Regions from separate parts of the Saccharopolyspora sp. MMCC62 genome, predicted to be linked through region 2. Evidence: riboswitches for the same ligand, from Rfam matches in the RefSeq annotation. Region 2 holds a riboswitch; each other region holds the start of a gene.
The links. A riboswitch is a leader RNA that binds a small molecule or an ion and turns the genes downstream of it on or off. The one in region 2 is predicted to bind cobalamin.
Positions count from the first base shown of each region.

Region 1: linked by a shared signal. The riboswitch ahead of metE (5-methyltetrahydropteroyltriglutamate--homocysteine S-methyltransferase) and the one ahead of AC29IT_RS03335 (hypothetical protein) in region 2 are both predicted to bind cobalamin.
Region 3: linked by a shared signal. The riboswitch ahead of AC29IT_RS18455 (ABC transporter substrate-binding protein) and the one ahead of AC29IT_RS03335 (hypothetical protein) in region 2 are both predicted to bind cobalamin.

Region 1 covers NZ_JBYKCM010000005.1:367,502-377,748, forward strand. The annotation lists gene AC29IT_RS15030 (bifunctional copper resistance protein CopD/cytochrome c oxidase assembly protein) at 1-1,208, opposite strand, end outside; partial or broken gene AC29IT_RS15035 (winged helix-turn-helix domain-containing protein) at 1,320-1,760, shown strand; gene AC29IT_RS15040 (SDR family oxidoreductase) at 1,825-2,571, opposite strand; gene AC29IT_RS15045 (TetR/AcrR family transcriptional regulator) at 2,687-3,406, shown strand; tRNA gene AC29IT_RS15050 (tRNA-Arg) at 3,957-4,030, opposite strand; gene AC29IT_RS15055 (hypothetical protein) at 4,243-4,893, opposite strand; cobalamin riboswitch at 5,073-5,313, shown strand; gene metE (5-methyltetrahydropteroyltriglutamate--homocysteine S-methyltransferase) at 5,443-7,731, shown strand; gene AC29IT_RS15065 (class I SAM-dependent methyltransferase) at 8,451-9,062, shown strand; gene AC29IT_RS15070 (MarR family winged helix-turn-helix transcriptional regulator) at 9,352-9,801, opposite strand; gene AC29IT_RS15075 (SDR family NAD(P)-dependent oxidoreductase) at 10,010-10,247, shown strand, end outside.
Region 2 covers NZ_JBYKCM010000001.1:737,045-747,291, forward strand. The annotation lists gene AC29IT_RS03315 (acyclic terpene utilization AtuA family protein) at 1-114, shown strand, start outside; gene AC29IT_RS03320 (CoA transferase) at 101-1,582, shown strand; gene AC29IT_RS03325 (MFS transporter) at 1,805-3,061, opposite strand; gene AC29IT_RS03330 (PLP-dependent cysteine synthase family protein) at 3,058-4,161, opposite strand; gene AC29IT_RS03335 (hypothetical protein) at 4,158-4,982, opposite strand; cobalamin riboswitch at 5,167-5,334, opposite strand; gene AC29IT_RS03340 (DUF3558 family protein) at 5,608-6,132, opposite strand; gene AC29IT_RS03345 (2-hydroxyacid dehydrogenase) at 6,375-7,349, opposite strand; gene AC29IT_RS03350 (GntR family transcriptional regulator) at 7,427-8,098, opposite strand; gene AC29IT_RS03355 (ribokinase) at 8,121-9,029, opposite strand; gene AC29IT_RS03360 (dihydrodipicolinate synthase family protein) at 9,022-9,897, opposite strand; gene AC29IT_RS03365 (Ldh family oxidoreductase) at 9,921-10,247, opposite strand, start outside.
Region 3 covers NZ_JBYKCM010000007.1:297,095-307,341, reverse strand. The annotation lists gene AC29IT_RS18485 (antibiotic biosynthesis monooxygenase family protein) at 62-397, opposite strand; gene hrpB (ATP-dependent helicase HrpB) at 565-2,994, shown strand; gene AC29IT_RS18475 (hypothetical protein) at 3,099-3,317, opposite strand; gene AC29IT_RS18470 (hypothetical protein) at 3,762-4,475, opposite strand; gene AC29IT_RS18465 (SMI1/KNR4 family protein) at 4,617-5,162, shown strand; gene AC29IT_RS18460 (hypothetical protein) at 5,284-6,018, opposite strand; cobalamin riboswitch at 6,286-6,452, shown strand; gene AC29IT_RS18455 (ABC transporter substrate-binding protein) at 6,544-8,067, shown strand; gene AC29IT_RS18450 (ABC transporter permease) at 8,064-9,023, shown strand; gene AC29IT_RS18445 (ABC transporter permease) at 9,020-9,901, shown strand; gene AC29IT_RS18440 (dihydrodipicolinate synthase family protein) at 10,111-10,247, opposite strand, start outside.

The DNA of each region.
Region 1 (10,247 bases), on a different contig from region 2:
AGCGGCCACCGGTCGCCGCGCCGGTGCAGCACCCGCACCCCGTACAGGTACAGCCCGGCGAGCACCAGCGCCGCCGTGCCGAAGACCAGGTCGAAGCGGAAGTCGAACAGCAGCCGCAGCGCCGTCGGCGGCCCGTCCAGCGGATAGCCGATCAGCAGCTCGGTCCGGCCCGGCACCGCCCCCAGCTCGGCGGGCGGCGGGGTGCGGCCGAGCGCGACGGCCACCCCGATCGTCGCGAACATGACCAGCACCTCGACGGCGCCGATCCGCAGCAGACCGCCGCCGCCCTGCTCGACGGTGCGCACCGCCCGCTCCCGCTGCAGGTAGCCGATGCCGCCGAGCACCACCAGCAGAACGACCTTGACCAGCACCAACGCGCCGTAGGTCGTGCTGAGCAGCTGGTCCGGCGGCACCCGGGCGAAGGCGTTCACCACCCCGGAGGCCGCCATCACGATCCAGCAGACCAGCGCGATCCGGGAGAACCGGCGCGCCACCAGCCCCGCGTGCGCGCCCTTGCGCGCCAGGTGCGCCAGCAGCGCCACCAGCCCGCCGACCCACAACGTGGCCGAGAACAGGTGGAACAGCAGGCTGTTGGTCGCGATGTCGTGCGCCCCGCCGCTGGCCGAGTGCCCGGTGGCGATCAGCGGGAACATGCCCAGCAGCGACACCGCGAACAGCACCACCGTCCAGCCCCAGGACAGCACCACGCGGCAGCCGACGGCCAGCACCAGCGCGATCCCCGCGGTCAGCAGCCACGCCTTCGCCTCTTCCAGCGCGTCGACGAGCCCGAACAGCACCTGGGCGTCGAGGACCGCGCCGATCGGGCGCCCGGTGGCGTCGGCTGCCGTGAACGGCACGAGCAGCGCGGCGCCCACGCACCACACCCCGGCGGCCCAGCCCGCGGTCCGCACCGCCGCGTAGCCGTCGGCGAGCAGCGGACCGGACCGGCTCGCCGGGATGCCGAACGCGGCCAGCAGCAGCGAGCCGATGCACACCACCGCGCCGCTCTCGGCGAGCACGCGCACCGCGGGCAGGCCGAACGCGGTCACCGCACCCGGGTCGGGCAGCCCCAGCACCGCGTACGCGTCGCCCGCCGACATCGCGGTGAGCGCGGCGGCCACCACCGCCGCGAAGATCCCGGCCGTGACGACCAGGATTCCGACGGTGGTGGACCTGCTGCGTGCGCCGGGAACGGTCTCAGAAGCCACGGAACGAGCCTAACCGCCGGACTCTGACCTGCGGTTTCGGGTGCCCTCGCGCCTCGTCGCCAGGTCGCGGGCCCGGTCACCCGGCAGGCGGGGTGGTGACCGCTGGACGGGATCAGCCTGCGCCGCGGCATCCGGGAGGAGTCCTCGGTGGCGATCCTGATGCTCACCGCGCGCGGCGACGCGGCCGACGTGGTACAGGGCCTGGAGGCGGGAGCCGACGACTACGTGACCGAACCGTTCGACACCATGGTCCTGGTCGCTCGGCTGCGCGCCGCGCTGCGGCGGCGGGAACCGGTGCGGCCCCCGAGGACGCGCCCGCGAGCGACCGGCTCGCGTTCGGCGACCTGGAGCTCGACCGGGACTCGCTGGAGGTGCGCCGCGGCGGGCGGCTGCTGTCGCCGACACCGACCGAACTGCGCCTGCTGCTGGAGTTCACCGGTGAGCCGGGCAGGGTTGCTGTCCCGCGGACGGCTGCTGGAGCAGGCGTGGGACTACCCGGCGAGCAGCGACACCCGGGTCGTCGACGTCCACGTGCAACGGCTGCGGATGAAGGTCGGCGACCGCATCGCGGCCGCGGCACCTCGCGGGAACGACCGCCCGCACGTGACCACCCGGGTCAGAGGCGGGCCACCAGGTTCTCGAACAGCTCGTCGTAGGTGCCGTCGACGGCCGCGAACCGCTGCGGCTTCACCCGGTCCACGAGCACCTGCCGGATGTCCGGGTCGGCCTGGATCAGGCCGATCGCCTCGGACACGAACTCGCCCAACGGCATGGCCCCGGCGTGGTCGGTGCCCGGCCCCATCAGCGTGGTCCTGGTCAACGGCGGCGCCAGCTCGATCAGCTGCACCGGCGTGCCGCGCAGTTGTGCCCGCACCGCCTCGGTGAAGGCGTGCACGCCGGCCTTGGTCGCCGAGTAGGTCGGCGTCAGCGGCATCGGCACGTAGGCGAGACCGGAGGTGACGGTGATGATCGACGCTTCGGGCCGGGTGCGCAGGTGCGGCAGGAACGCGGTGAACACGCGGATGGTGCCCAGCAGGTTGGTCGAGATCGTCCGCTCGGCGACTTCGAGCGCGTCGGCCTCGAGGTGCCGCTCCGGGACCATGATGCCGGAGCTGATCAGCACGGTGTCCAGCTCCGGGAACCGGTCGACGACCCGGTCGCGCAGCGCGGTGATGGACGCGGCGTCGGTGACGTCCACGACCTCCCCGGCGAAGCCGTGCTCGGCGGCCAGCGCCTCGACCCGCTCCCGATCGCGGCCGGTGATCACGACGGAGTTGCCGAGCGCGGCCAGCTGGTGCGCGAACTCCAGGCCGATGCCCGACGTGCCACCGACGATCAGCGCGGTGCGTCCTGTGGTCTTCATCCCTGCCTCCAGTTTCGTTGTTACTTCGAAAACGGTATCACCGATATTTTCAGCGGAACAACTGCACTGATATCACTGATACTTCCAGGCAGGAGGACTGCTATCGTTGCCGATCGTGGGATCGACCGACACCAAGATGAAGATCGTCGAAGTGGCCAAGCGCCTGCTCGACGAAGGGGGCCCGGCCGCGGTGAGCACCCGGGCCGTCGCGACCGCGGCGGGCGTGCACGCCCCGGCGATCTACCGCCTCTTCGGCGACAAGGACGACCTGATGGACGCGGTCGCCGGACACGCGCTCAGCACGTACCTCGCGAGCAAGACCGCGATGCGCCCCTCCGGCGACCCGGTCGAAGACCTCCGCAACGGGTGGCGGCTGCACATCGGCTTCGGTCTGGAGAACCCCGACGTCTACAGCGCCCTCTACGGCTCCCGCAGGCGCCGCGCCCCCTCGGAGGCGGAGCAGCAGGCGGAACGGATCCTGACCGGCCTCGTCCACGCGATCGCCGAAGCGGGACGGCTCGCGGTCCCCGAACCGCAGGCGGTGCAGCTGATGCACGCGGCCGGGCGGGGCACCATCTTCACCCTGATCGGCAGCGACCCCGACCCGGCGGAAGCCGACGCGCTCGCCGACCGCGCCTTCGAGATGGTCCGCGGTGTGATCACCGTTCCGGACCCCGCCGACCGGCCCTCGGTCGCGGACCCGGTCGCGCGCGCGGCCACCACCCTCCGCGCGGCCCTGCCCGACGTCGACCGACTCACCGCACCGGAGAAGGCGCTGCTGGACGAATGGCTCGACCGCGTCCAGGGAAGCGGCCCGCCCTCGCCCGAACGCTGATCCCGCGCGCGGCGGACCCGATCGCAGCACTTCCGGAACCGAACGAGGAACCACCGCGCGCAGCGGCGCATCCGCGGCACCGGAGCACGGCGCGAGGTCCGATCCGGAGCAGGAGGAGAAGATCGTCGTCGAGCACCACCGGACGGTTCTCGGTGGCGTCCCGGACAAGGCGGTCGCCGACCACGTCGAGCCCCGGCACGACCAGGATCGCCCCGAAGCGTTCAGCGGCTTCCCGGCACATGCGCGGCGGCCGGACACCAAGCGCGTCGGCGCCGAGCGAGACAGGGCGGCCACGCATTCCCACCTGATCCGGGAACCCGGTCTACCGGCGCGCGCTCGCGGACCGGTTCTGGCCGGACGACGGGAAAGTCGTCGAGCACCAGGACGTCATCCGAGGCGCCCGCACCGATTCCGGCAACGCGAACGGCGTGTTCCGACCGGTCCGCCGGCCCGACTTCATCGGCCCTGGGCGAGCAGCGCGAGACGGGAGGGTAAAGTGGGGGATGATCTTGATCGAGATCGTCCCCCACCGCTGTGACCAGCATCGGAGCGCCCCCGGCAGGACTCGAACCTGCGACCTAAGGATTAGAAGTCCTTTGCTCTCTCCAGCTGAGCTACGAGGGCCCGCACATCGCTCGCGTGAGCTGCAGCAAGCAGGGTAACCGGCCGCTCCGTCGACAGTGGTACCGACGCCATCGGCGTTGCAGAGCCGGTATCGAACGGCAAGCTGATCGACAGCTGCACGGCGGAATTCACGCCGGAAGATCACAGAGGAATCACCGCGCACGCGTCGGGGCCGCCGCGCGATTCCGCGCGACGGCCCCGACGGCTCCCCCTCAGGAGCAGGATTCCGGCTGCACCTTCAGCACGTCGTCGTCCTGGCCGACACCGGTGAACGCGTACTCGTCGACCGGCGTGGCCACGCCGTCGCGCACGTCGAAGGCGACCCGGGAGCCGTCGTACGACGGCTCGGTGGTCTGGCTCTCGTTGGAGGCGGCCAAAGTGATCAGCACCCGGCCGTCCGAGCCCGCGGGCGCGCACTCGTAGCCGACCCGCGCGCCGACACCGCCACCCTCGGTGATCTTCAGCGGCTTGCCGTCCTGCGTCGTCAGCTCGCGCGGCGCGCCGTCGGCACCCAGGTCCCAGACGCTGAACCACGTGGTGTTCGCGCCGATGGACTCGGTGACCAGCACTTCCTGCTTGCCGTCGTGGTTGACGTCGAGCACGCGCATCGGCTGCGTGCCGAAGGACGGGTCGCCGGTCAGCACCGCCTCGGTCACACGTCCGTCCACAGTGAACTTCAGCGACTGCTGCGCGCCGTCACCGATGGCGGAAAGCTGCGCGGTGTCCGGAGTTCCGTCCCCGTTCAAGTCCACAACGGACGTCTCGCTCGAATCGGCGGCGGCGATCCCCGCCGGCACCAGCGCCATCGCCGCCGCAGCCAGCGCACCGATCCCGACGCCCGCCCGAATTCCGTTCTTCCCCACAGCAGGTTCCTCCCGATCGTTTCGTCGCACCGGGGCGGAGGAAACTCCGTCCCGCCCCCTCACCTGTTCGTAAGACGCCCCGCCGCGCGGCGGGTTGCCCGCGGTTCGGAGAAGTTTCCGGCGGGGCGGCGCCCGGGTGATCCGGAACGCGAGGCCTTGTCTTCCCGCCAGAAGCAAGTAGCCTCCGAAGTGCTGGTGGTTCGCACAGCTCTGCGAAAGCGGAGGTGCGCGAGGCAAGAGGGAACCCGGTGCGAATCCGGGACTGCCCCGCAGCGGTGAGTGGGAACGAACGCCGTCACCGGTCGTCACGACCGGTCACAGCACTGAGCGCGAGCTCGGGAAGCGACGGCCAGTAGAAGACCCCGGTTCCACCGGGAAACGCCCACGAGTCCGAAGACCTGCCGCCGGTGCGCGCGTCCTCGTGACGCGCGCTGTTGCGAGGTCTCGCGGGAAGACCCTGGACGACGAGCCGCCGCGTGCGGCGACGTGTGCCCGGATCATGCCCGCTCGACCTCGCAGAACTGCCGTCCAGCTCGCGAGGAGAGAGCGTTGACCAGCACAATCGGATCCACCGTGCTCGGGTTTCCCCGGATCGGACCGAACCGGGAACTGAAGCGGGCACTGGAGAGCTACTGGAAGTCCCGCACCGGTGAAGCGGAACTGCGCGAGGTCGCGCGCACGCTGCGCACCGACACGTGGCGTTCGCTGCGCGACGCCGGGCTGGACTCGGTGCCGGGAAACACCTTTTCCTACTACGACCAGGTCCTCGACGCCGCCGTCACCTTCGGCGCGATCCCGCCCCGCTTCGCGGAACTGGGGCTGAACCCGCTCGACACCTACTTCGCGATGGCGCGCGGCGTGGAATCCGCGCCACCGCTGGAGATGACGAAGTGGTTCGACACCAACTACCACTACATCGTCCCGGAGATCGGGCCGGACACCGAGTTCCGGCTCTCCGACCAGACCGTCGTCGACCAGTACCACGAGGCCGCCGAGCTGGGCATCAAGACCCGCCCGGTCCTGGTCGGGCCGCTGACGTTCCTGCTGCTGTCCAAATCGCAGGACGGCGCGCCCACCTCGTTCCGCCCGCTGGACAAGGTGGACGAGCTCGTCAGCGCCTACGCCGAACTGCTCGGTGAGCTGCACCGGGCCGGGGTCGAGTGGGTGCAGCTGGACGAACCCGCGTTCACCGCGGACCGCTCGCAGGCCGACCTGGACGCGCTGCGCGCCGCCTACCAGCGGCTCGGCGAGCTCTCGGAGCGGCCGAAGATCCTCGTCGCGTCCTACTTCGGCGACCTCGGCGACGCGCTGGACGTGCTGGCCTCCTCCCCCGTCGAGGCCGTCGGCGTGGACCTCGTCGCCGGGAAGCGCACCGTGGACGAGCTGCCGTCGGTGCCCGGGCTGCGGGAGAAGACGCTCGTCGCGGGCCTCGTCGACGGGCGCAACATCTGGCGCACCGACCTGGACAAGGCGCTCACCACCGCGGCCACCCTGCTCGGCCTCGCCGGTGAGGTCGCCGTCAGCACCTCCTGCTCGCTGCTGCACGTGCCCTACGACGTCGACGCCGAAACCGACCTCGACCCGCAGGTCGCGTCCTGGCTGGCCTTCGCCGCGCAGAAGGTCGGCGAGGTCGTCGTCCTCGACCGCGCGCTGCACCAGGGCCGCGACACCGTCGCCGAGCAGCTCGACGACGCGCGGCGGCGCATCGCCGACCGCGCGGGAGCCGACCGGGTGCGCAACAACCGGGTGCAGGCGCGGCTCACCTCGCTCAAACCCGAGCACGCCCAGCGCGGCGACTACGCGAACCGGCTCGCCGCGCAGCGGAAATCGCTGCGGCTGCCACCGCTGCCGACGACCACCATCGGCTCCTTCCCGCAGACCACCGACGTGCGCAAGGCGCGCGCCGCGCTGCGCACCGGCAGCATCGACCAGGCCACCTACAAGCAGCGGATGCGCGACGAGATCGAACGCGTCATCCGGTTGCAGGAAGACCTCGGGCTCGACGTGCTCGTGCACGGCGAACCCGAGCGCAACGACATGGTGCAGTACTTCTCCGAGCACCTGGACGGGTTCGCCAGCACCCACAACGGCTGGGTGCAGTCCTACGGTTCGCGCTGCGTCCGGCCGCCGATCCTCTACGGCGACGTGTCCCGGCCGCAGCCGATCACCGTGGAGTGGGCGAAGTACGCGCAGCAGCTCACCGACAAGCCGGTCAAGGGCATGCTGACCGGGCCCGTCACCATCCTCGCCTGGTCGTTCGTGCGCGACGACCAGCCGCTCGGCAGCACCGCCGCGCAGGTCGCGCTCGCCATCCGCGACGAGGTCAAGGACCTGGAGAACGCGGGCATCCGGGTGATCCAGGTCGACGAGCCGGCGCTGCGCGAACTGCTGCCGCTGCGGTCCGCCGAGCACCAGGAGTACCTGGACTGGGCGGTGCGCTCGTTCCGGCTCGCCACCTCCGGCATCGCCGAATCCACCCAGATCCACACCCACCTGTGCTACTCGGAGTTCGGCGACGTCATCAACGCCATCGTCGACCTCGACGCCGACGTGACCAGCATCGAAGCGGCCCGGTCCCGGATGGAGGTCCTCGACGACCTCAACGCCGTCGGGTTCGGCCGCGGCGTCGGGCCCGGTGTCTACGACATCCACTCGCCGCGGGTTCCCGAAACCGGTGAGGTCACCGACCTGCTCAAGGCCGCGCTCGCCGCGGTGCCCGCCGAGCGCCTGTGGGTCAACCCCGACTGCGGCCTCAAGACCCGCGGCTACGCCGAGGTCGAGACCGCCCTCAAGAACGTGATCAGCGCTACAGCGGCCGTGCGCCCGGCCGCCGGCTGATCCCGAAGCCGGGGGTGGGTGGTCGCTCTTCCCACCACTGCCCACCCCCGGCCCCACCCTCGCAGCGGAGTGAACGGACCGTTCGTCCGGCTAGATCGGACGAACGGTCCGTTCACCCATCTCGAACGACGCCCTCCCCCGCCGACCGGCTCACGGGGTGAACGGACCGCCGGTCCAGCCGTTCCGGACGAACGGTCCGTTCACCACCCGCTCCTGGTTCGGAGTGAGCGGACCGTTCGTCCAACGAGACGGAGTCAACGGACCGTTCGTCCAACGGGACCGAGTCAACGGACCGCTCGTCCAACAGGACCGAGTCAACGGACCGCTCGTCCAACAGGACCGAGTGAACGGACCCTTCGATCAAGGAGAGCGGGCGAACGGTCCGTTCGTCCAACAGGATCAGACGAATGGTCCGTTCACTCGCCGTGCCGGGGCCGCGCCGGCGTCCGACATGGCGCCGGAGTCACGGGACGGCAACGGCCCGGCCCCGCTGATCACTTTTGCACTACGGCTGCACGCCGCCCCCCGGCTCCGACCCGCGGCAGGGTCGCGCCGATTCGGGTCGAGCCTCCCGACCAACGGCAGGCGATCCGCGACGAATCCGTTGCCACAACGCGGGATTCCTGCGCTGAACGCCGAGCACGAGCACCCGCCGCAAGCCCGTCCGACGCCCACCACGACCCGGCCGAAGCCGCCGTGCAGGTCGTTAGGGTGATCCGGTGTCGGAGCAGTGGAACCACAACGCGCATTACCACCCGCTCGTTCTCGACTCGGTGCCCGAAGTTTGCGACGCGGCGCTCGACGTCGGGTGCGGCGACGGAACGCTGGTGCGCGCGTTGGCGTCGAGGGCGAAGCGCGCGACCGGCATCGACCGCTCCCGCACGATGATCCGCCAAGCCCGCCGCGCCAGCGCCGAGTACGACAACGTGTCCTATGTGGACTCCGATTTCGTCGACTTCGCGGCGAAGGCGCGGGACGGTTCCTACGGTTTCATCAGCAGTGTCGCCGCCCTGCACCACATGGATTTCGACTCCACGCTGACCGCGATGGGCCGGATGCTGGCACCCGGTGGCCGGCTGGTGCTCGTCGGCTTGGCACGGCACCACACACCGCTGGACTGGGCCAGGGACATCGCGGCGATCCCGGTGCACCGCTTCCTCGCCCGCAGGCACGGCGGGGTCGCCGAGCCGCCGGAGGCTCCGGTGAAGGATCCGGCCATGACCTGGGACGAGGTGCGCCAAGGCGCGCAGCGGCTGCTGCCCGGCGTCCAGTACCGCCGGTTGCTGCTGTGGCGCTACGCGCTCACCTGGGACAAGCCCGGCCGCGCCTGACCACCCGTCTCGCCCCCGCTTCCCCGAGTGAGCGGACCGTTCGTCCAGTCCGATGGGACGAACGGTCCGTTCACCGAGGTCGATACGCCCCTGCCAACCGGTCGTACGCGAACCTCTTTCCGGAGTGAGCGGACCGTTCGTCCAGCTAGATCGGACGAACGGTCCGTTCACTCATCGATGCGGGGGCGCGGGGCTCCGCAGGACGACCGGCCCGGCGCGCACACAGGCGCAGTGAACGGACCGTTCGTCCGACGGGACCGGACGAACGGTCCGCTCACTCCGGTTGGCGTCAGGCCCGGGCGGTGACCCGGTGGAAGGCGTCGACGAGGTCGCCGAGCTCGGGGACCTGCTCGGCTTCGGCGAGGGTCTTCTCGAGGGTGGCGTGGTGCGTGGGCCGCGCCTGCTCGAGGAGCGCGCGGCCTTCGTCGGTGAGCTCGGTGTAGATGCCGCGCCGGTCGTCCTTGCACAGGATCCGGGTGAGCAGACCGCGATCTTCGAGGCGGGTGACGAGCCGGGTGGTGGCGCTACCGCTGAGCGCGGCGGCGCGGCTGAGCTGCTGCATGCGCATGTGCCAGCCGTCCTGCCTGCTGAGCGCTTCCAGCACCGTGTACTCGACGACGGACAGGCCGTGGTCGGCGCTGAGCGACTTCTCCAGCGCGGTTTCGAGCATTCCGTGCAGTGCGGCGAGCGTGCGCCAGCCCTGCGCGCGCACTTCGACCGCGTCGTCGGCGATCCCCACTCCGCACCTCCTAGTGGCGAGCCCGTCGGGTGAGCTCGCTCTCCCCGCCATCCTAGCAGCTTGCGCAGATAGCAAGCGCCTGCAACTATTTATGAAGCGCATGCAACTACCGGCTCAAGCCGACTTTTCTCCCGCGCACGACACTCCCGCTTCAACCCGCACCCCCGCGGGAACCCGACGACGAACACCCGAGGAGAGCGAGCATCCGATGAACACCGATATGTCCGGCCGCACCGCACTGGTCACCGGCTCCACCAGCGGCATCGGCGAGGCCATCGCGGCGGGCTTCGCGCGCGCCGGAGCCGACGTCGTCGTCAACGGCCGGTCCCGGGACCGGGTCGACGCCACCGTCGAATCGCTGCGCTCCGACACCGGCGGCTCGGTGCGGGGCATCGCCGCGGACATCGGCACCGCCGACGGCGCCGCGGCGCTCATCGCCGAACTGC
Region 2 (10,247 bases):
AACCTGCGCGTCGACCAGGTAGGCAAGGCCGTGGGCGAATACCTGCGGGCCAAGCACGTGCTCATCCCGGTGGAACTGCTGCCGGACGGAGGAGGAACCCATGTCGCTGACTGACCGCGTCACCCGGGCGGTGACCGAACCGTCCACTTCGGACGAATTCGATCCGGCGGGCGAGCTGGCGGAAGTGCTCGGCGGCGTCGGCATGAGCGCCGCGGACACCGGCGGCTCCATCACCTTCCACGGGGCCGACCCGGTGGTGCCCAGCACCTTGCGGCTCGGCGGTGGTTCGGCGATCGCGCTGGCCGCGAAGTCGGCGGCCGTCGCGAAGCTGTGGCGGCTGCGCGGCGGCTCAGGGCAGGACATCGAGGTGGACCTGCGGTCCGCGCCGCACCGGCTGTGCCCGTTCTACGACCGCAAGTGGGAGCTGCTCAACGGCTATCCGGCGGCCTCGGCGGCGAACCCGTCGAACGCGCTCGGCTTCGCCTTCTACCGCACCGCCGACGGCCGCTGGGTGATGCCGCTGAACCCCTACCCGAAGATCAAGATCGCGGCGGAGAAGCTGCTCGGCGTGCCGGACGACGCCGACGCCGTCGCGAAGGCCGTCTCGGGCTGGAACGGCCTCGACCTGGAGAACGCGGCCGTCGAGGCGGGCACCGTGCTGCCGATGCTGCGCAGCACCGAGGAACTGCTCGCCGAACCGCACTACCGCGAGGTCCTCGCCGACCTGCCGCTGATCGAGATCACCAAGATCGGCGAGAGCGAACCGGAACCGCTCACCGGCGGCGACTCCCCGCTGGACGGCATCCGCGCGCTCGGCATGGGCCACGTGATCGCGGGAGCGGGCGTGGGGCGCGCCCTCGCGCTGCACGGCGCCGACGTGCTGAACCTGTGGCGGCCGAACGAGCTGGAGCACGACACCACCTACGTCACCGCGAACGTCGGCATGCGCTCGTCGACCATCGATCCGTACCGGGCCGAGGGCGCGCAGCGCATCCGCGACCTGCTGACCGGCGCGGACGTGTTCTTCGCCAACCGCAGGCCCGGCTTCCTCGACTCCATCGGCCTGTCCGCCGAGCAGGCGGCCGAGGCGCGGCCCGGCATCATCCACGCCACCACCACCCTCAACGGCGAACGCGGGCCGTGGGCGGGGCGCGTCGGCTTCGACCAGACCGCGGGCAGCCTCACCGGCATGATGAACCTGGAGGGCGACGGGGAGACGCCCGCGCTGCCGCCGATCCTGGTCGTCAACGACTACATCGTGTCCTGGCTGCTGACCACCGGAATCACCGAGGCGCTGGCCCGCCGCGCCGTCGACGGCGGCAGCTACCGGGTGCACGTGTCGCTGACCCGCGCCGCGCTGTGGATCTTGAGCATGGGCGTGTTCGACAAGGAGTACGCCGCGGCCACCGCGGGCAGCGACGCCCGGCACGCCTACCTCGACCCGGAGACGTTCACCGCCGACACCCCGCTCGGCCACTACCAGGGCGTCACCGACCAGGTGCGCATGTCGGCCACCCCCGGCCACTACCGCACCGTCCTCGTCCCCCGCGGCTCGTCCCGCCCGGAGTGGCTGGAGCGCTGACTCGCGGGTCGTTGAACTCGGGTTGCTCGGCACTCGGGTGGCGGAACCTCAGCGGGATTCTCGCTGCGGGATCGTTTTCACCGGTGGCTCCGCCACAGGAGAAAACGCCGTTCTCGCGAGAAGACCGCTGAGAACCCGCGGGTCGTCCGGCCGCTCAGGCGGTCGGCGGTTCAGCGGCTTCGCCGCTGACGGGAAAGAGCCGAGACCGCCTGGCGCGAGCGGTCAGGCGTCGGCCGGGCTGCGCGGGGCGAGCGCTCCCCGGCGTTCGAGCAGCCGGGTGCCCGCGCTGCCCGCCAGGCCCACGAGCAGCAGCACCGCCCACGGCAGCCAGCGCATCCCCGGCTCGGCGAAGGCGTCCAGCAGCGCCCCCGCCAGCCAGCTCACCGCGGCCGCGACCAGGCTGGACACCAGGTAGTAGAAGCCGTAGTAGGTGCCTGCGAGGCGTTCGCTGCCGACCGTCGGCAGCAGTTCCATCGCGAACGGGTTCGTCATCGCCTGCCCGACGGTGAACAGCACGATCGCGAGCACCACGGGCACGAACGCCAGCACGGTCCCGGCGATCCCGGCGGCGGGCAGCCGCTCCGGCAGCACCGGTGCGGCCAGCAGGATCGGCACGAAGGAGCCGCCCATGCAGGCCAGGCCGACCACGATCGACCGGCCCGAGCTCCACCGCGCCCGGCACCACTCGGTGATCCGCACCTGCCCGAACACGCCGATCAGCGTGGACACGCCGAACACGACGGCGATGGACCACGCCGCCCCGGACACGCGCTGCGCCTCCAGCGGCAGCGTCAGGTACAGCTGGTTGTACAGCGCGAAGTACGCCGACAGCGCCAGGGTGAAGCCGAGGAACCGGCGGTTGAGCACCACTTCCCGCCAGCTGCCGAGCACGCTCTGCCGCTGCGGCTCGACCTCGCGGTGCGGCAGCACCAGCAGTTGCGCCCCGGTGAGCACCGCGAACGCGACGCACGCCACCAGCGCGATGACGCGGAAGTCCACCGCCAGCAGCGCCGCGCCCAGCAGCGGTCCCACCAGGGTGCCCGCGTGCTGGAACACGTTGAACACGGCGAAGACCTCGGCGCGCCGCTCCCCCGCCTCGTGCATCAGGTAGGTCCGCACCGCCGGGTTGAACAGCGCTCCCGCGAGACCGGTGAGGATCGCGGCGGCGAACAGGCCGGGCAGCGTGGTGAACACGGCGAACAGGCCGAAGGACACCACGCGCAGCGCGCACCCCGCGATGATCATCGGTCGGCAGCCGAGCCGGTCCGCGGCGGTACCGCCGAGCAGGAACATGCCCTGCTGGCTCAGGTTCCGCACCCCGAGCACGAGCCCGACCACGGCGGCTCCGTAGCCGAGGTTCCCGCTCATGTACGCGGCCAGGAACGGCATCAGCATGTAGAAGCCGACGTTGATGCCGAACTGGTTGATCACCAGCAGCTTCGCGGCCGGGGACAGCCGGGCGAACGCGGCGCGGTTCACGGCCGCACCTCGCAGACCGGGCATTCCGCCGGGCCGTCGGCTCGCCGGGCACACGGATCGACCACCTTGCGCGACCTCCTCCACGTCGTCTTGCTGTCCACTTCGGACGGAATCCCGTCCGCGTCCACCGGTTCGGCGACCGGTTCCGGGAAGTCCTGCGCGGCGAGGAAGTCCGGATCGTAGATCGTCCCCCAGTAGCGGTGCGGCCCGTCCGGGAAGACCGCGGCGACCCGGTCCGCGCCGAGCTCGCGGGCGCACCAGGACGCGACCAGCGCCACCGCACCGGTGCTCCACCCGCCGGTGACGAACGCGTCCACGGCGAGCCGGTGGCAGGCGGCGACGGCCTCCGCGGCACCGACCAGGTGCACCTCGTCGAACGCCGGGTAGTCCACGTTGCCGGGGTGGATGCTGCTGCCGAGGCCGCGCATCACGCGCTTTGCCACCGGATCGCCGAACACCGTGGAGCCCGCCGCGTCCACCCCGACCAGCCGCACCCCGGGGGCGCGTTCGCGCAGCACCTGCGCGATGCCCGCGCTGTGCCCGCCGGTGCCGACGCTGCACACCACCGCTTCCGCGTCGGGCAGCTGGTCGAGCAGTTCGTGGCCGAGCGCGCGGTAACCGCGGACGTTGTCCGGATTGCCGTACTGGTCCGGCCAGTACGCGCCGGGCAGTTCGGCCAGCAGCTCCCGGACCCGGTCCAGCCGCGCGCGCTGCCAGCCGCCCACCGGGTGCGGTGCGCGCACCAGCTCCACCCGCACCCCGTGCGCGGTGAGCAGCGCGCGGGTCTGCGCGTCGAGCTCCGCGTCGGCCACCACGACCACCGGGTGGCCCAGCGCCGCTCCGACGTAGGCCAGTCCGATGCCCAGGGTTCCGCTGGTGGATTCGACGACCGTGCCGCCGGGCCGCAGTTCGCCGCGGGCGCGGGCGCCGGTGAGCATGGCGTGCGCGGCGCGGGCCTTCATGCCGCCCGGCGCGGCGCTCTCCAGCTTCGCCCAGAACCCCGGGTGCGGGAACGAGATCGGCGCGGTGACCCGCAGCAGCGGGGTACCGCCGATCAGGTCCAGGGGCGAGTCGCAGCGGGCGGGCGCGCGACCCGTCACCGCACGACCTCGGTGGCGCGGGCGGCTTGGAAGGTGTGCACGGTGGTGGCCTCGCCGGAGAGCCAGAAGAACGGGTACGGCTCGGCGGACAGCGCGCGCACCGGGCCGCCGACCAGTTCCCGCAGCACCGCGGACCCGGTCTGCGCGAACAGGGTCAGCGGCAGGTCGCGGGCCGCGCAGGCCGCGGCGATGTCGTCGAAGGTGCCGTTGCCGAGGACCATGCCGGAGGCCAGCACCGCGTCCGCGCCGTCGATCGCGGCGGCGTGGTCGGTGCTGATCGGCTCGTCCCACTCGGTGCGGCCGCCCTTGAGGTCGCAGGGCGCGTAGTCGAGCCCGCGGTCCCGCAGCGCGGCGAGCAGCGAGTTCACCACGCCGATCACCGCGACCCGGCCGCCGTCGGGGACCGCGGTGATCGCGGCGACCGCACGGGCGCGGGCGGTGGACTTGGCCAGTGAATCGCCCGCGGGGATCACCACCTGCCGGGACAGCGGGTGCGCGGCGTGCGAAGTGCGGGCGGCGAGGTAGGCGTCGAGGGCGGCGACCCGCACCGGCAGCAGCGGGTGCCGCAGCAGTTCGTCCACGGGGCGGCCCACGACCTGGCGCACCGCTTCCTCGTCGAGGGAACCGGGTTCGACCGCGCAGGAGCCGACGGCCTCGCCCACCCGGACGCTGAGCACGGTGTTGACGTACCCGGTGCCGCGACCGGTGTGCCGGGCGGCCTGCACGGTCAGGAACGCGACGGCGGCGGAGAGCTCCGCCGGGCCGTTCCCGCCCGCATCGCGGAAGTGGCCGGACAGCGCGGACTCGACCAGCGAGTCCACATAGGATCGTTCAGTGGTGGCAGGACGCACGTGTCTCCCCGAGCAGGAACCGGAACGGAACGCACAGCGGCGGGACGAACCCGCGGGGACGACTAATGTCCGATGTGGACGATGCGCCGGATCTCCCGGCGCGATGCGGCGATGCGCGACACCACGTACCTCCTCCGGGGCTCCGCGACCCCGCACGAATCGGCACGACGGTGCCAGTCTCCTGGCTCGTGGATCGGCGCCGGCCTCCGGCCTTCCCGCCGGGAACCGGCAGTGGCTCGGATGGAGGTCGACTCCCCACTCACAGTGGCGGGACCGCGCCGGATTCGCACCGGCTTCCTGCACACCGTCGTTGGAACGGGTCAGAAGTTCGCAGCCCCGGTGTCCGATGTCAAGACCGCGGCCACCGCGCGGAACCCGCACCGCGGCCGGTGGAACGGCTGTCGTCGCAGGTGGCGGACACCGGTGCACGCATCGCCATCCGCGAATATGACATCGGCGACTCCCGCGCCCGGCGGCACCGCACCACCGAGCGCGGGACCACCGGACGCGGGATGCGACGGGCGCGGGCCCGCCGGATTCGCGAGCGCCGGTCACCGAAACGGGACCACCGAAACCTCCCGCCCCGCGCCGCGGACTAGGCCGCGGGCCAGGAAGGCACGCCCGCGTCCAGCGCCCGCTGGGCGAGCTCGCACGGGTCCGCCGTGGCACCGCTCGGGATCTTCGCCTTGGCCGACACCGCCTGGTCCGAGGCGGCCGCCACGACCAGCTCGCAGGTGCCGTCGGCCTTCGGGTCACCGGAGTTCGCGCGCACCGCCGGGTGCCCGCCGATGGTCAGCTCGCCGAAGTCGGAGTACTTGTCGGCCTCGTCCTGGAAGTCCTGCAACGACCGGTCGGCGACCACGCCGACCTCCAGCCGCACGCTGTCCCGCGGGGTGCTCCAGGTGCACGTGCCCGCGTCGTCCTTGCCGCCCAGGTGGAATCCCAGCTCGTGCACCGTCTGCTCGGGCACCAGGTCGCAGGACTTCTCACCGGCGACGTCCTTCGGGGAGTCGACCTGCACGCCGCCGCATCCTGCCAGCGACAGCGCGGCGACGACGGCCAAGCCGATCGAGCCGAGCCGAACCGCGCCGATGCGGGCCACCGCAACCTTCTCGTTCACACTCATCACGCCTGCCGTTGATCCGGTCCGGATCGGGTCGATCCGGAGAACTCGCGCCCTCCCCGCTGGACGCGCTGATGATGTCCCGCGCGTCCAGCGGACGCCTCCGGCAGGAACGCGACTTCGGCCGTACCGCCCAGGAATCGAGCGACCGGCCCGGCGCACCGGTTGCCCCGAGCGGACCAGGACCACCGGCGCCCCCGCCCCCGAAAACAGGCCCCGATGACGAGAACCCGCCAACTTCAGCGGGGCCGCGGCTCGACCCCGTTGACGACGTCGGCGGGCCGTTCCCCGGCCAGCACGGCGCCCAGCTTCGCGAACAGCGCGCCGCGGAGGTTGTGGTAGGCGTCCCAGGTCACGCCCGCGGTGTGCGGGTTGAGCAGCACGTCCGCCCGCCCCCGCAACGGCGAGTCCGCGGGCAGCGGTTCCTGCTCGAACACGTCCAGCGCCGCCCCCGCCAGCCGCCCGGAGTCCAGGGCCCGCACCAGCGCCCGCTCGTCGAGGACTCCGCCGCGGCCCGCGTTGAGCACGTACCCGCCGCGGGGCATCCGCGCGAGCAGCTCGTCACCGATCAGGCCGCGGGTGGCGGTGTTCAGCGGCAGGTGCAGGCTCAGCACGTCCGCGGCGGCCACCGCCTCCGCCAGCGGGAGGTACTCGCGCCCCGGCTCGGACGGCACCGGGTCGTGCACCACCACCCGGGCGCCGAACCCGTCCAGGCGGCGGGCCACCGCGCGGCCGATGTTGCCGAAGCCGAGGATGCCGACGGTGAGCGCCGCCAGGTCGCGGCCGCGCAGCCCTTCCGGCCCCCAGCCGCCGGATTCCACCTTGCGGTGCCCGGCCGCGTAGTGCCGCAGCAGCGACAGCAGCGAGCCGACGGTCCAGTCGGCGACCGCGTCGGCGTTGAACCCGGGCAGGTTCGCCACCGGGATGCCGCGCTCGGCGGCGGCGAGGTGGTCCACGCCGTCGAAGCCGACCGCGACGGACTGCACGAGCTCGCAGCGCGGCATCGCGTCCAGCAGCCCGGCGTCGATCCGCCGCTCCTTCTCCAGCGGGGCCAGCACGATCGTCGCGGTGGCCAGCGCGTCCAGGTGATCGGCCGGGTCCTGCTCGGGCCCGATCTCGGTGATCCGCAGGTCCGGCAAGTCCGGCAGGTGCTTGCGCAGTTCGGCCTCGGTGATGTCGTTGAGGTCGTAGAAGCTGACGATGTGACCGGTCATGGTTCCTCTTTCGGGGTGTTCCGGGCGCGCGGAACCCGCTCCCCGCCGTCGGCGAGGAGCTCGGATCCCGCGTGGGATCAGGACGTGGTCGACCAGATCCGTTGCAGCGCGGCGAGCATCCGCTCTTCGGAGCCGGCCAGGTGCGCGGTGAGCAGCGCAGTCGCGCGCGCGGCATCGCCGTCGGCGATCGAGGTCCGCAGCTGCTCGTGCGCGGTGCACACCGGGCCCAGGTCCTCGTCCTCGCTGTTGGTGACCGCGAGCATGCTGGCGAACAACGGCTCGATCTGCAGCCAGATGGTCAGCAGCCTGCGGTTGCCGCTCGCCTCGTAGATGCCGCGGTGGAACCGCAGGTCGTGCTCGGCGAACTCGGCGGCCCGGGACGGCGTGGCCGTCTCGGACATCCCCCGCAGCCCGCGCTGCATCCCGGCCTCCGAGCGGTGTTCGCCGAGACCGATGGCGCTGGTCACGGCGAGCGTCTCGATGGCCTGCCGGATCGCGTAGAGCTCGCGGACGTCCGCGGCGCTCAACCCGACCACGTGCACCCCGCGGCGCTGCGGTTCCACGAGGTTCTCCAGCCGCAGCAGCTTCAGCGCATCGCGGACCGGGCCCCGGCTCACGTCGAAGCTCTCCGCCACGGAGTCCTCGACGAGGTGCGTGCCCGGCGGGATCTCCCCGCGCACGATCCGGTCCCGGAGCGTGCGGGCCAGCCGCTCCCCGAGCGAATCCGCGCGGACGAGCGAGTCGGACATGCATCCTCCCTCGATCACATCGTCAACCGCCGACAATAGTGGTCGCCGCCTGCAATTCGGTCACCTCGTGCCGGTGCGGCATCCCGTCCGCGCCGGGGCGGGTGACGCTGAGCGCGGCTGCCGCGGCGGCGACCCGGGCGGCGTCCGGCAGCTCGGCGCCCTCCGCGAGCAGCGCACCGAGCGCCCCGGCGAAGGTGTCCCCGGCCCCGGTCGTGTCCACACTGGACACCGGAATGGCGGGGACGCGGCCGAGCGGACGACCGTCGGCTGCGAGCTCCACCCCGCGCTCCCCGACCGTGACCAGCACCGACCGGCCGCCGGTGGACAGCGCGAGCGCCGCGGCGGCCGGATCCCGCTCACCGGTGAGCTCGGCGGCCTCGTGCTCGTTGGGCACCAGCACGTCGACCGCGTCGAGCAGTTCGGCGGGGAACCGCCGCACGGGGGCCGGGGTGAGCACCACGGTGCGCCCGAGCCGGGCGGCTTCGACGAGCACCGGTACCGGCACTTCCCCTTGCAGCAGCAGCACGTCCGCGGTCGCGACGGCCGCTCCGTCCGCGGCGCTGAGCTCGGTGAACTCGTCGTTCGCGCCGCCGCAGAAGACGATCGTGTTCTCCCCGGCGGCGTCCACGGTGATGTCGGCGGTGCCGGTCGGCGCCGCGGTGCGCACCACGCCCGCGAGGTCGAGCCCGTCGGCCGCGAGCCGCTGCGCGAGGAAGTCCGCCGCGCCGTCCGATCCGACGCGCGCGCGGAAGTCGACCACGGCGCCCATCCGGGCGGCCGCCACGGCCTGGTTCAGCCCCTTGCCACCGGCGAAGCGGTCCCGGCCGAGCCCGCGCACCGTCTCCCCGGGCCCGGGCCTGCGCCCGACCCGGACCACGGTGTCCACGTTGGCGCTGCCGAGCACGCACACCCGCCCGCCGCGCTCAGCCATGGGCGGCGACCGCGCGTTCCAGTTCGGCCCGCCCGGCGGCGTCCACCGGGTCGAGCGCCATCCGGCTGGTCCCCGCCTCGACGCCCTGCAGCGCCAGGCCCACCTTCATCCGCTCCGGGTCGCCGCGCACCGCGTCCACCGCGGCATCCACACCGTCCTGGGCGCGGGACACCGCGGCGGCGTCTCCGGCGGCGACGGCGTCCGCGGCCGCGACGAACGGCTTCGGCAGCACGGAGGCGACCCCGGAGACCACGCCGTCGAGGCCGCGGGCGGTGACCTGCGCGATGTCCCGGTCGCCGCCGGTGAAGATCCGGAACCCGGCCGGGACCGCGTCCCGGTAGGCGGCCACCGCGTCCAGCGACTCACCGCTGATCTTGGCGCCGACGACGGACGGCAGCGCCGCGATCCGGCCCAGCAGCTCCGGTCCGACGGCGTTGCCGGTGCGGTCGGTGAACAGGTAGGCGTACACGTCGAGCCCGTCGGCCTCCGCGGTGGCGGACCGGAAGAACTCGACGATCGCCTCGTCCCCGGCGGGCAGGTAGTACGGGGTGAGCACCGCGACCGAGGTGGCGCCGAGCTCGCGGGCGTCGGCGATCAGCGCCCGCACCTGGAACGCGCTCGGCGCGCCGACGTGCACGACGACCCGCTTGCCGCGCAGCACTTCCAGGCTGAGCCGTGCGAGGTCGTGCCGCTCCTGCTCGGTCAGCGAGGGGAACTCGCCGGTGGTGCCGAGCACGAACGCCCCGTCGGTGCCGGAGGCGGCGATGAATTCGAGGATGCGGCGCGAGGCCGCCAGGTCCACCGAACCGTCCGCGGCGAAGGCGACGGGGGCGGCGGTGAGGATGATCGGCCTGCTCGGCGCGGTCATGTCGGTCCTTTCGGGGTGGTCGGTCACGACAGGCTGGTTTCGAGGGCGGTGAGTTCGGCGAGGGTGCCGGGCGGCAGCGCGACGGAGGTACCGGATTCGGCGCGGCGACGCCGTTCCAGGTCGCCGGGCACCAGCACTCCGTCGGCGTGCAGCGCGGCGGCGACCCGGCCGGTGGCCGCGGCGTAGGCGTCCTGCTCGCCGAACGCGCCCGGGTCGAGCGCGATGATCGTGACACCGCCGAGGCCCGCCGGGTCGCCGTCGGGTCGGCGCAGCCGCGCCAGGCCGCGCAGCGAGGCCGCGGACCCGTCGGCGTGCGCGAGCCCGCCGAGCAGCGCGGCCGCCAGCGCCAG
Region 3 (10,247 bases), on a different contig from region 2:
TGAGTGGCCCACCCGCCCGCGGAGGTGGGGCGAACGGGCCACTCACCTGGGGTGGTTCGCGTTAGAGCTGGTCGATGGCGTGCACGGCCGAGACCTCGTAGAGGTGCGGTTCGTAGGACTCGGCGACTTCGGCGGCGGCGGTCATGTGCGGCTGCGCGACCGGGTTCGCGAGCATCGCCCGGAACGCGTCGGCGTCGCTCCACTGCGCGTAGTTGACGACCTTGGTGCCGTCGGTGCTGGCGTGGATGTTCGCGGACACGAAACCCGGCAGCGTGATCATGACCTCTTCGGTCGCCTGGTTGAGCAGGTCGACGAGCTCGCGCTGGCGTTCCGGGCGGACGGTGAAGACGTTGATCAGGGTGGCCAGCGGCGCGCCCTGCTCGATGGTGCTCGGCATGGAGGTCTCGCAATCAACTCGATGTCAGGTTCCTGACATGCAGTGTGTCAGAAGCCTGACTCGCGTCAAATCGAGTGGCGTCGTCCGATTCGGTCCACGTGCGTCCGGCGCGGTCACGTGGACCTCGGCGAGGGCTCGCGAGCGGGCGGAGGGGACACTGTGCTGCGATGACCGAGTTCTCCAGCCTCCCCGACCTGCCGGTGAAGCCGGTGCTCGGCGAGGTCGCCGACGCGCTCGCCGAGCACGGCACCACCGTCCTGGTCGCCCCGCCCGGCACCGGGAAGACCACGCTGGTGCCGCTGGCCCTGGCCGAACGCGGGTTGCGCGTGGTCGTGGCCGAACCGAGGCGGCTCGCCACCCGCGCCGCCGCCCGCCGGATGGCGGAACTGCTCGGCGAGGACGTGGGCGGCACCGTCGGATACTCGGTGCGCGGTGAGCGCAGGCGCGGCCCGCGCACCCGCGTCGAAGTCGTGACCTCCGGCCTGCTGGTGCGCAGGCTGCAAGCCGACCCCGAACTGTCCGATGTGGACGTGGTGGTGCTGGACGAGTGCCACGAGCGGCACCTCGACGCGGACCTGCTGCTGGCGCTGCTGCTGGACGCCCGCGACGGGCTGCGCCCCGACCTGCGGCTGCTGGCCACCTCGGCGACCCTCGCCGCCACCCGCGCGTCCGAAGTCCTCGGCGGCGCGCCCGTGCTGCACGCCGAAGCCCGCACCTACCCGGTCGAACACCACTACCTGCCGCCGAACCGCCGGGAACGCATCGAGGCGTGCGTGGCGCGCGCGGTGCGGACCGCGCTCGACGAGCAGGACGGCGACGTGCTCGCCTTCCTCCCCGGTGCGGGGGAGATCCGCCGCGTCGCCGCCGCGCTCGCCGACCTGCCCGAAGTGGACGTGCTCCCGCTGCACGGCAGGTTGCCGCACGGACAGCAGGATTCCGCGCTGCGGCAGGGTGATCGGCGCAAGGTGGTGCTCGCCACCGCCGTCGCCGAGTCGAGCCTCACCGTGCCCGGCGTGCGCGCCGTCGTCGACTCCGGGCTGTCCCGGGTGTCCCGAGTGGACACGCGGCGCGGGCTGGCGGGGCTCGCCACGGCGCGGGTGTCGCGGGCCGCCGCCGACCAGCGCGCCGGCCGCGCCGGGCGGCAGGGGCCGGGTGTGGCGTACCGCTGCTGGCCCGAACACGAGCACAGCACGCTGCCCGCGTTCGCCGAACCCGAGATCCGCACCGCCGAGCTCACCCGGCTCGCGCTGGAACTGGCCTGCTGGGGAACGCCGGACGGTGCAGCGCTGACCTGGTGGGACGAGCCGCCCGCCGGACCGCTCGCCGCCGGGCAGCAGGTGCTGCGCGGGCTCGGCGCGCTCACCGCCGACGGCGCCGTCACCGGCCGGGGGGCGCGGCTCGCCGAGCTCGGGTTGCACCCGCGGCTGGCGCGGGCACTGCTCGACGGGGCCGAGCAGGCGGGTGCGCGGACCGCGAGCGAAGTCGTGGCGCTGCTCGACGACGACACCGTCACCGATGAGTCCGATGTGGACTCCGCGCTGGCTCGGCTGCGGCGCGGCGGACCCGGATCCGACCGGTGGCGGCGGGAATCCCGCAGGCTCGCCGACCGCGTCGACGGTTCCGGGCGAAGAGGTTCGGCGGCGGACGTCGTCGCGCTCGCCTACCCGGAACGCGTCGCGCGCCGCCGCGCCCCGGACTCGCCGGTCTACCTGATGGCCTCCGGGACCGCCGTCGAACTGCCCGCCGGATCACCGCTGCGGCACGCCGTATGGCTCGCCGTCGCCGTCGCCGACCGCGCACCCGGTGCCGCCCACGGCACGGTCCGGCTCGCCGCGCCCATCGACGAAGCGCTCGCGCGCCGGGTCGCGGCCGCCCTGCACAGCACCCGGGACGAGGTCGGCTGGACCGGCGGCGACGTGCGCGCGGTCCGGGCCGAACGCATCGGCGCGATCACCGTGGACAGCAGGCCGCTGCGCCGACCCGATCCGGCGCTGCTGCGGGCCGCGCTGCTCGACGGGCTGCGTCAGGACGGGCTCGACCTGCTCGCCTGGAGTCAGGACGCGGTGCGCCTGCGGCACCGCATCGGCTTCCTGCACGCGTCGATCGGCGAACCGTGGCCCGCCGTCGACGAGGAATCCCTGCTGTCCCAAGCCGATTCGTGGCTGGAACCGGAACTGTCCCGGGCGCGCGGGCGCGCCGACCTGGCGCGGATCTCCGCCGGGGGAGGGCTGCGGCGGCTGATCCCCTGGGACCAGGCCGCGCGGTTCGACGCACTCGCGCCGGAGACCGTGGAGGTGCCGTCCGGCTCTCGCATCAAGATCGATTACTCCGGGGAGCGGCCGGTGCTCCCGGTGAAGGTGCAGGAGGTCTTCGGCTGGCGACGAGTGCCGCTGCTCGCCGACGGGCGCGTGCCGCTCCTGCTGCACCTGCTGTCCCCCGCCGGGCGGCCCGCCGCCGTCACCGCCGACCTCGAATCGTTCTGGGCGACCGGATACCCGCAGGTCCGTGCCGACCTCCGCGGCCGCTACCCGAAGCACTCGTGGCCCGACGATCCCACCACGGCGACCCCCACCCGCCGAACCCGCCGCCCCAGCTGACCCGGATGCGGGGTGAACGGACCGTTCGTCCGGTCTAGTCGGTCGAACGGTCCGTTCACCGCGAAGGTCCGGCGAGGGGGCGCCGCCCCGTTCCCGCCCGCCGGTCAGCGTCGTGCGCTGCGCGAAACGAGGTGGCGCCGCCCGAAGTGCACCGCCGCCGCTGCGCCCACCGCGATGGCGACCCAGCAGAGGGCCCGCGTCCACACCGCCAGGTCTGCCGTGAGCGACAGCCCGGCCACCGCGGCCAGCGCCACCGCGAACCAGAACCGCTCCCCGTACCTCGGGTCGAGCTCATCGCCCGTCGCCCGCGAACCTCGCCGCATCCGGCACCCCCTCCGCACGATCATCCGCGACCCTACGCAGGCCCGGCCGGGCGTGGCACCGGTTCCGCGGGAACCGAGCCGACACGCCCGAGCGGCAGCGCGCCGGAGCGGAGTGAGCGGACCGTGCGCCCGGAACGGCTGGACCAGCGGTCCGTTCACCCCGCGAACCGGTCGGCGCGGGAGGGCGTCGTTCGGGACGGGTGAACGGACCATTCGTCCGGTCTCGTCGGACGAACGGTCCGTTCACTCGCTGATGGCGGCGGCCGACGCGCCCGGCCGGTCGTGTCGCGGGGTGGGTGCGCGGACCGTTCGTCCCAGCCGCCCAGCCGCTCGGCCGCCCAGCCGCTCGGCCGCCCAGCCGCTCGGCCGGACAGTCGCTCGGCCGGACAGTCGCTCGGCCGGACAGTCGTTCGGCCGGACAGTCCGCCCATCCCGCGATGCGGGTCAGCCGAAGGGGAGCAGGACCAGGTCGGCGGCGCGCACGTCCGCCAGGGTCCAGCCGGTGATGCCCGCCAGGAGGCAGCCGGTGCGGATCACCGCGTCCGGGTCCCGCTCACCCGGGTCCAGGTAGTCCTGCTCGACGATCCCGGCGGCCTCCACCGCCTCCCGCAACCGCCCGGTCAGGCCGGGCACGTCGAAGTCGATGTCGTCGGAGTTGGTGGACAGCACTTCGGCACCGTGCTCGGCGAAGTCGAGCGCGCAGCTGGGGCCGCTGAAGTTGTGCGCCAGGCCCAGCGCCGCGCCCCCGGTGCGGGACAGCGCGACCGCGGGGGACTCGAACCTGCCCTGCTCGTCCGACACCGCGCTGGTGTGCCCCGCGTCGTCGAACACGAACGTCCACCCGCCGATCCGCCCGGCCAGCAGCGCGGACGCGCAGTCGGTGTCGCCGAGCGCGGTGCGTGGCAGCGACGAGTGCTCATCGGCCCGTTCCGCGGGCAGCGTGCAGGGGCGTGCGTGCTTCAGCCGCCCGCCGAGCAACTCCAGCGCCTCGCGGGGCTGCAGGTCGCGAACCAGGTGCACGATCTGGTGCGGGTCCTCCGCGCCGAGTTCGGAGATCCAGGCGGGGCAGCCGCTGGAATCCAGTGCTGCGGCGGGGAATGCGGGTGCGGACATCGTCGTCTCCAGCTCGATCGGTTCGTCGGCGACACTGTGCACCACGGCACCGACAACCCGGTTCCGGATGCGTCCAGGTGGAGGTTCTCCCCCGGTTGAGCGGATTTCCGGCTCCGGAGGGTGCGGCGCGCGACCGGATCGGGGAACTCTGCGCCGGACCATCCTGATCTTCGAAGGGGCATCGGCATGACCGCACCGTCCACAGTGGAGGAGTGGCACGGCTTCCTGCGCGCGCACAGCGCGGCGCACCTCGCGTCGCGGATGCTGCGCGAGCTCGTCGCCGACGGGCGGATCGCGGTCTCCGAGCAGCAGCGCCGCACCGGCTGGCTCGGGCGCGAACCCGCCACCGAGGACGCCGTCCAGGCCGCGGAGGAACGCCTCGGATGCGCGCTGCCGCCGAGCTTCCGGAACTTCCTGCTGATCAGCGACGGCTGGAGCGAGTCGGGCGACGAGCTGCACGGCCTGTTCCGGCTCGACGGCATCGGCCGGTTCGAGGACCTGCGCGGCGAGCTGATGGACGCCTGGGCGGACCTGGACTTCTTCGCCGACGAACTCGCCGTGCTGCGCCGCTCGCTGCTCATCGCCGACCACGAGGACGGCGTGTACTGGGTGTTGAGCCCGGATTCCGGCGATGCGGACGGCGGCTGGACCGCCTGCGTCTGGGACACCGCCGACGGCGCCCCGGCGAAGTACCGCACCTTCGGCGACCTCGTCGCCGACGCGCTCGCCTGACCGGCCGACGGCGGACGTCCCGCCGCGCGAACCGAACTCGACCGAGGACCCGAACTCACCGGCGTCCCGCGGCGGCCCGGCGACACCACCCGAGCCGCGCGGCGGAACCGGACGTCGGTGATCAGACGAGCGCGACCGCGAGGAGCGGCGCGGCGCGCAGGTCGTCCATCGTCCACGTCACTCCCGCCAGCGCGCAGCCGATGCGGGTCACCGCCGCCTCGTCGGTCTCGCCCGGTTCCAGGTGGGGACGTTCGACGATGCCCGCGGCCGCCGCGGCCGCGCGCACCGCGGCGGGCGGCGGCTCGGTCTCGTGGTCGATGTCGTCGGAAGTCGTGCTGTAGACCCGGGAACCGTCCACCGCGTAGTCGATGCTGAGCAGCCCGCTGATGTTGGCGTGCAGCATCACCGCGGGCCCGCCGGACGCGGAGAGCGCCTCGGCGGGAGCCTGCGCGGCGGGCCGCGGCGGGGCCTCGTCCTGCAGCGCCGACCAGTCGCCGGTGCGCATCCCGCCGAGCAGTGCGCGCATCGTGTCCAGGCCGCCCACCTGGAACGTGCTGCCCGCGTCGTCGAACACCAGCGTCCAGCCACCGATGCGCGTCGCCAGCAGCACCGACAGGCACTGCGGGTCGCCGAGGGCCGCGCGCGGCAGCGAGGTGAACTCGTCCGGCCGCTGCTCGGGCAGCGTGCACGGAGCGGCCGACGCGGCATCCGCGCCGAGGATCTCCAGCGCCCGCACCGGTTCCAGGTCGCGCACCAGGTGCGCGGTGTGGTTCGGTCCCGGCACGTCCAGTTCGGACAGCCAGATCGGATACCCGGTGGCGTCCAGGGTTCCGGGTGGGAAACCGGGCGTGGGCATGGCGGCTCCTCGTCATCGTCGGCGGGTGCCGTGAGTCTGCCCGGTGCGGGCGCGGCCGCCGCCGTTCCGCGGGCCCTCCGCCGCCGAACGCGGGAATCCCCTCGACCGTCCAGCGGCCGAGCGGCGCCGCCGTTCTCCGGAAGGCGATCGCCGCTGCGGCCCGGCCGTCCGCGGGCGGTGGGCGATCGGGCCGCGACCCGCGGTGACGGGATGCCGGGCGATTCACACTTCCTTGACAAGGGACGACGCGGGCTGAAAAGTTGACGAGTCGTTCCAATGCGACGGTGTGCAGGAAACCGGTGTGAATCCGGTGCGGTCCCGCCACTGTGAACGGGGAGCCGCGTCCACCAGGGCCACTGTCGGGCAGCCGATGGGAAGGCCGGGCGCGACGTCGATCCGCGAGCCAGGAGACTGGCACCGTCGTACCGATTCGCACGGGGTCGCGGAGCCCCGGAGGAGGTACGCAGTGCACCCGGATTTCCCGCACACACCCGGTTTCGCGGTTCCCGAACCGTTCCGCGCCGCGTGAGCGGCGTGCTCGGCCGCAGGCGGCTGCTGGCGGGCGTGGCCGGCGCGATCGCCGCGGTTCCCCTCGTGTCCTGCGCGGGCGGTTCCGGGGCGGGCGCGGGCAGGCTGCGGCTGGCGTTCCCCGCCGGTGGCGCCACCGAATCGCTCGACCCGCACACCGGTTCGCTGTTCGTCGACCAGGCCCGCGCCAAAGCCCTGTTCGACACGCTCGTCGGGTACGCCGACGACATGAGCGTGGTGCCGCGGCTCGCCGAGAGCTGGCAGCCCGACCCGACCGGTACCCGGTGGCGGATCCGGTTGCGCCCGGCCGAATTCCACGACGGCAGACCGGTCACCGCCGAGGACGTGCTGTTCACCTACCGGCGCATCGCCGACGACGCCACCGCCGCGCAGGCCGCTTCGCACTTCGCCGACGTCGACTTCGGCGCCAGCAGGGCGATCTCGGCGACTGAACTGGAACTCGTGCTCGGCTCGCCGAACTTCGAATTCCCCTCCGCGTGGGGCGCCCCCGCCACCGAGATCGTGCCCGCGGGCACCACCGACTTCACCGCGCCCGTCGGCTCCGGGCCGTTCCGCTTCGTCTCGTTCGAACCGGGTGGGCCCGCCGTGTTCACCCGCTTCGACCGGCACTGGTCCGGACCCGCCACCCCGGCCGAGCTGGAATTCGTGCCGATGGAGCAGGAGAGCGCGCGGGTCAACGCGCTGCTGTCCGGGCAGGTCGACTACGCGCACGACGTGAGCGCCAACTCGGTGCGGCTGCTGGAGCAGGGCGGCCGGGCGCGGGTGCACTCGGCGCCGTTCGGCACCATGCAGGCGCTGCTGCTGAAGGTGGACCGGCCACCGTTCTCCGATCCGCGGCTGGTGCAGGCGGTGCGCGCCGGGCTGGACCGGCAGGCGCTGCTGGACATCGCGCTCAGCGGCCAGGGCAGGCTCGGCAACGACCTGTTCGGCGCCGGGTTGAAGTACTACCCGGCGGATCTGCCCGCACCCACGCGCGACCTCGGCCGGGCCCGGGCGCTGCTGCGCGAGGCCGGCGCCGACGGGCTGAGCTGGGAGTTGCAGACCAGCTCCGTCGACCCCTACTTCGAATCCGCCGCCAGCCTCATCGCCCAGCAGCTCGGCGAAGCCGGGATGCGGGTGTCACCGCGGATCGGGCCGTCCGAGACGTACTTCTCCGACATCAAGGAGCACGGGGTCGCCTCGCTGTCCCGGACCGCGGCGCTGCCGGTGCCGACGTTCCTCGGGCAGCGGATGACCTCCGACGCCGGGAGCAACAACTACACCGGCTACCGGTCCGCCGAGTTCGACGCGCTCTACGCCGAAGCGCTCGCCACCGCCGACGACGCGCGCCGCGCCGATCTGCTGGTGCGCGCGCAGCGGCTCGCCCGGGAGGGCAGCGGGAACGTGGTGTGGGGGTTCAGCGGCTGGAACGTCGCCACCTCCACCGCCGTCTCCGGAGTGCGGGGCGCACCGCCGAACTCGCTGGACTGGGCCAGGTTCGACCGGGTGAGCGTGGGTTGATCGCGCCCGCCGCGCGGGTCTCCGCCGCGGTGCTGCCCCGGCTCGGCGTCGCGCTCGTGCAGATCGCGGCGGTCGCCGTCGGCGTGTTCGCGCTCACCGCGCTGCTGCCCGGCGACACCGCGCAGGTCGTGCTCGGCGACCACGCCGACACCGGGCAGGTCCGGGTGCTGCGGGAACGGCTCGGGCTCGACCTGCCCTGGGGCACCCGGTTCGCGCAGTGGGCGGGCGGGGTGCTGCACGGCGACCTCGGCACCTCGCTGCGCACCGGCAGGCCCGTGCTCGACGAGATCACCCGCAACGCCGCCACCACCGGGCTGCTCACCGCGCTGACGCTGCTGATCGTGCTGCCGCTCGCCGGATGGCTCGGCGTGCGCAGCGGGCTGCGCGCCGGGAGCCGGTTCGACCGGACGGTGAACTCGGTGGTGGTGCTGCTGAACTCGGTGCCCGAGTTCGCCCTCGCGCTGCTGCTCGTCGGGGTGTTCGCGGTGCAGGCCGGTTGGCTGCCCGCCACCGCGGGCGGGCTGTCCGGGTGGTCGCTGATGACGCAGCCCGCGGTGCTGGTGCTGCCCGTCGGCGTGCTCGTCGCCAAGCAGCTCAGCTCGCTCGCCCGCCAGGTCCGCACCGGTGTGGTCACCGCGAACGGCGCCGAGTACGCCACCCACGTGCGCCGCGCCGGGCTCGGCGAGCGGCAGGTGGTGCTGCGGCACGTGCTGCCGAACACGCTCGGGCCGGTGCTGCAGCAGCTGGCGCGCACCGTGGACGGGCTGCTCGGCGGCGTCGTCGTGGTGGAGGCGCTGTTCGCGCTCGGCGGTCTCGGCTCCGGATTCGTCGAAGCCGTCAAGGCGCGCGACCTGCCGGTGGTGCAGGGCTACGCGCTGCTGTTCGCGGCGATCACCATCGGCCTGAACCTCGGCATCGACCTGGTGGCGCGGCGGTTCCGGGCGGGGACGCGATGAGCCGGGCCGCCGGATGGCTGCTGCTCGGGGTCCCGCTGCTGGCGGCGCTGGCCGGGCCGCTGCTCGCCGCGCTGCTGCCCGGCGGTGGATCGGTGCGGGCCGCGCACGTGCCGCTGCTGCCGCCCGGCGCGGACCACCCGCTGGGCACCGACGTGCTCGGGCGGGACGTGCTGGCCCTCGCGCTGCACGGCGGCGGTTCGGTGCTGGTGCTGGCGGGCGGCGCGCTGCTGCTGACCTACCTGGTGGGGGTGCCGCTGGCGCTGGCCGCCGTCGGACAGCCGCACCGGTGGATCGACCGGTGGCTGACCCGCGGGCTGGACCTGGTGCTGGCGCTGCCCGGACTGCTGGTGCTGATGGTGCTGGCCGCGACCGGCACCAGGACCGGGGCGGCGCTGCTCGTCGCGGTCGCGCTGCTGCAACTGCCCGCGGTGGTGCGGATCGTGCGCAGCGCCGCGCTCGGCACCCGGCGGCGCGGCGTGGTGGAAGCCATGGCGCTGCAAGGGGAATCGTGGTGGCGGGTGCACTTCGGCTACGTCGGGCTCGGCGTGCTCGGGCCCGTCGCGGTGGACGCGGGCGGACGGCTGAGCCTGGTGCTGTACCTGGTCGCCTCGGCGAACTTCCTCGGCCTGGGGCTCGACCCGGCGACCGCCGACTGGGCGGTGCTGGTGGAGCGCAACCAGGAGGCGCTGTTCCTGCAACCGTGCGCGGTGCTGGTGCCCGCCGGCCTGCTGGTGGCCCTGTGCACCGGCCTCAACCTGCTCGTGGACCGGTACCTGGTGACGGGCGGACCCGGCACCCGGCCCGCACCGGGTGAACGGACCGTTCGTCCAGGGCATCGGTCGGCGGAGCCGTCCACCCGGGTCGTGCGGGTGGAGTGAACGGACCGTTCGTCCACTAGAGCTGGACGGACGGTCCGTTCACCCCGCGACCGGGCGAGATCGTCTCTGCGCGGGGACCGAGTGAACGGACCGTTCGTCCCATCTGGTCGGACGAACGGTCCGTTCACCTCAGGATGGTCGGGGTGAGCGGACCGCCCGTCCCACGAGTTCGGACGAACGGTCCGTTCACTCGACGTGCTCGGGCCGGATCAGCGGCGGAGGTCGAGTTCGGTGACGAGCCGCGCCACCTCGGCCCGCTCCGCGGGCGGGAGGCCGCGCACCGGGCGCGGCAGGTTCGGGTGCGCGACGAGGCCGAGCTCCTCGGCGATCGCGGACACCACGCGCA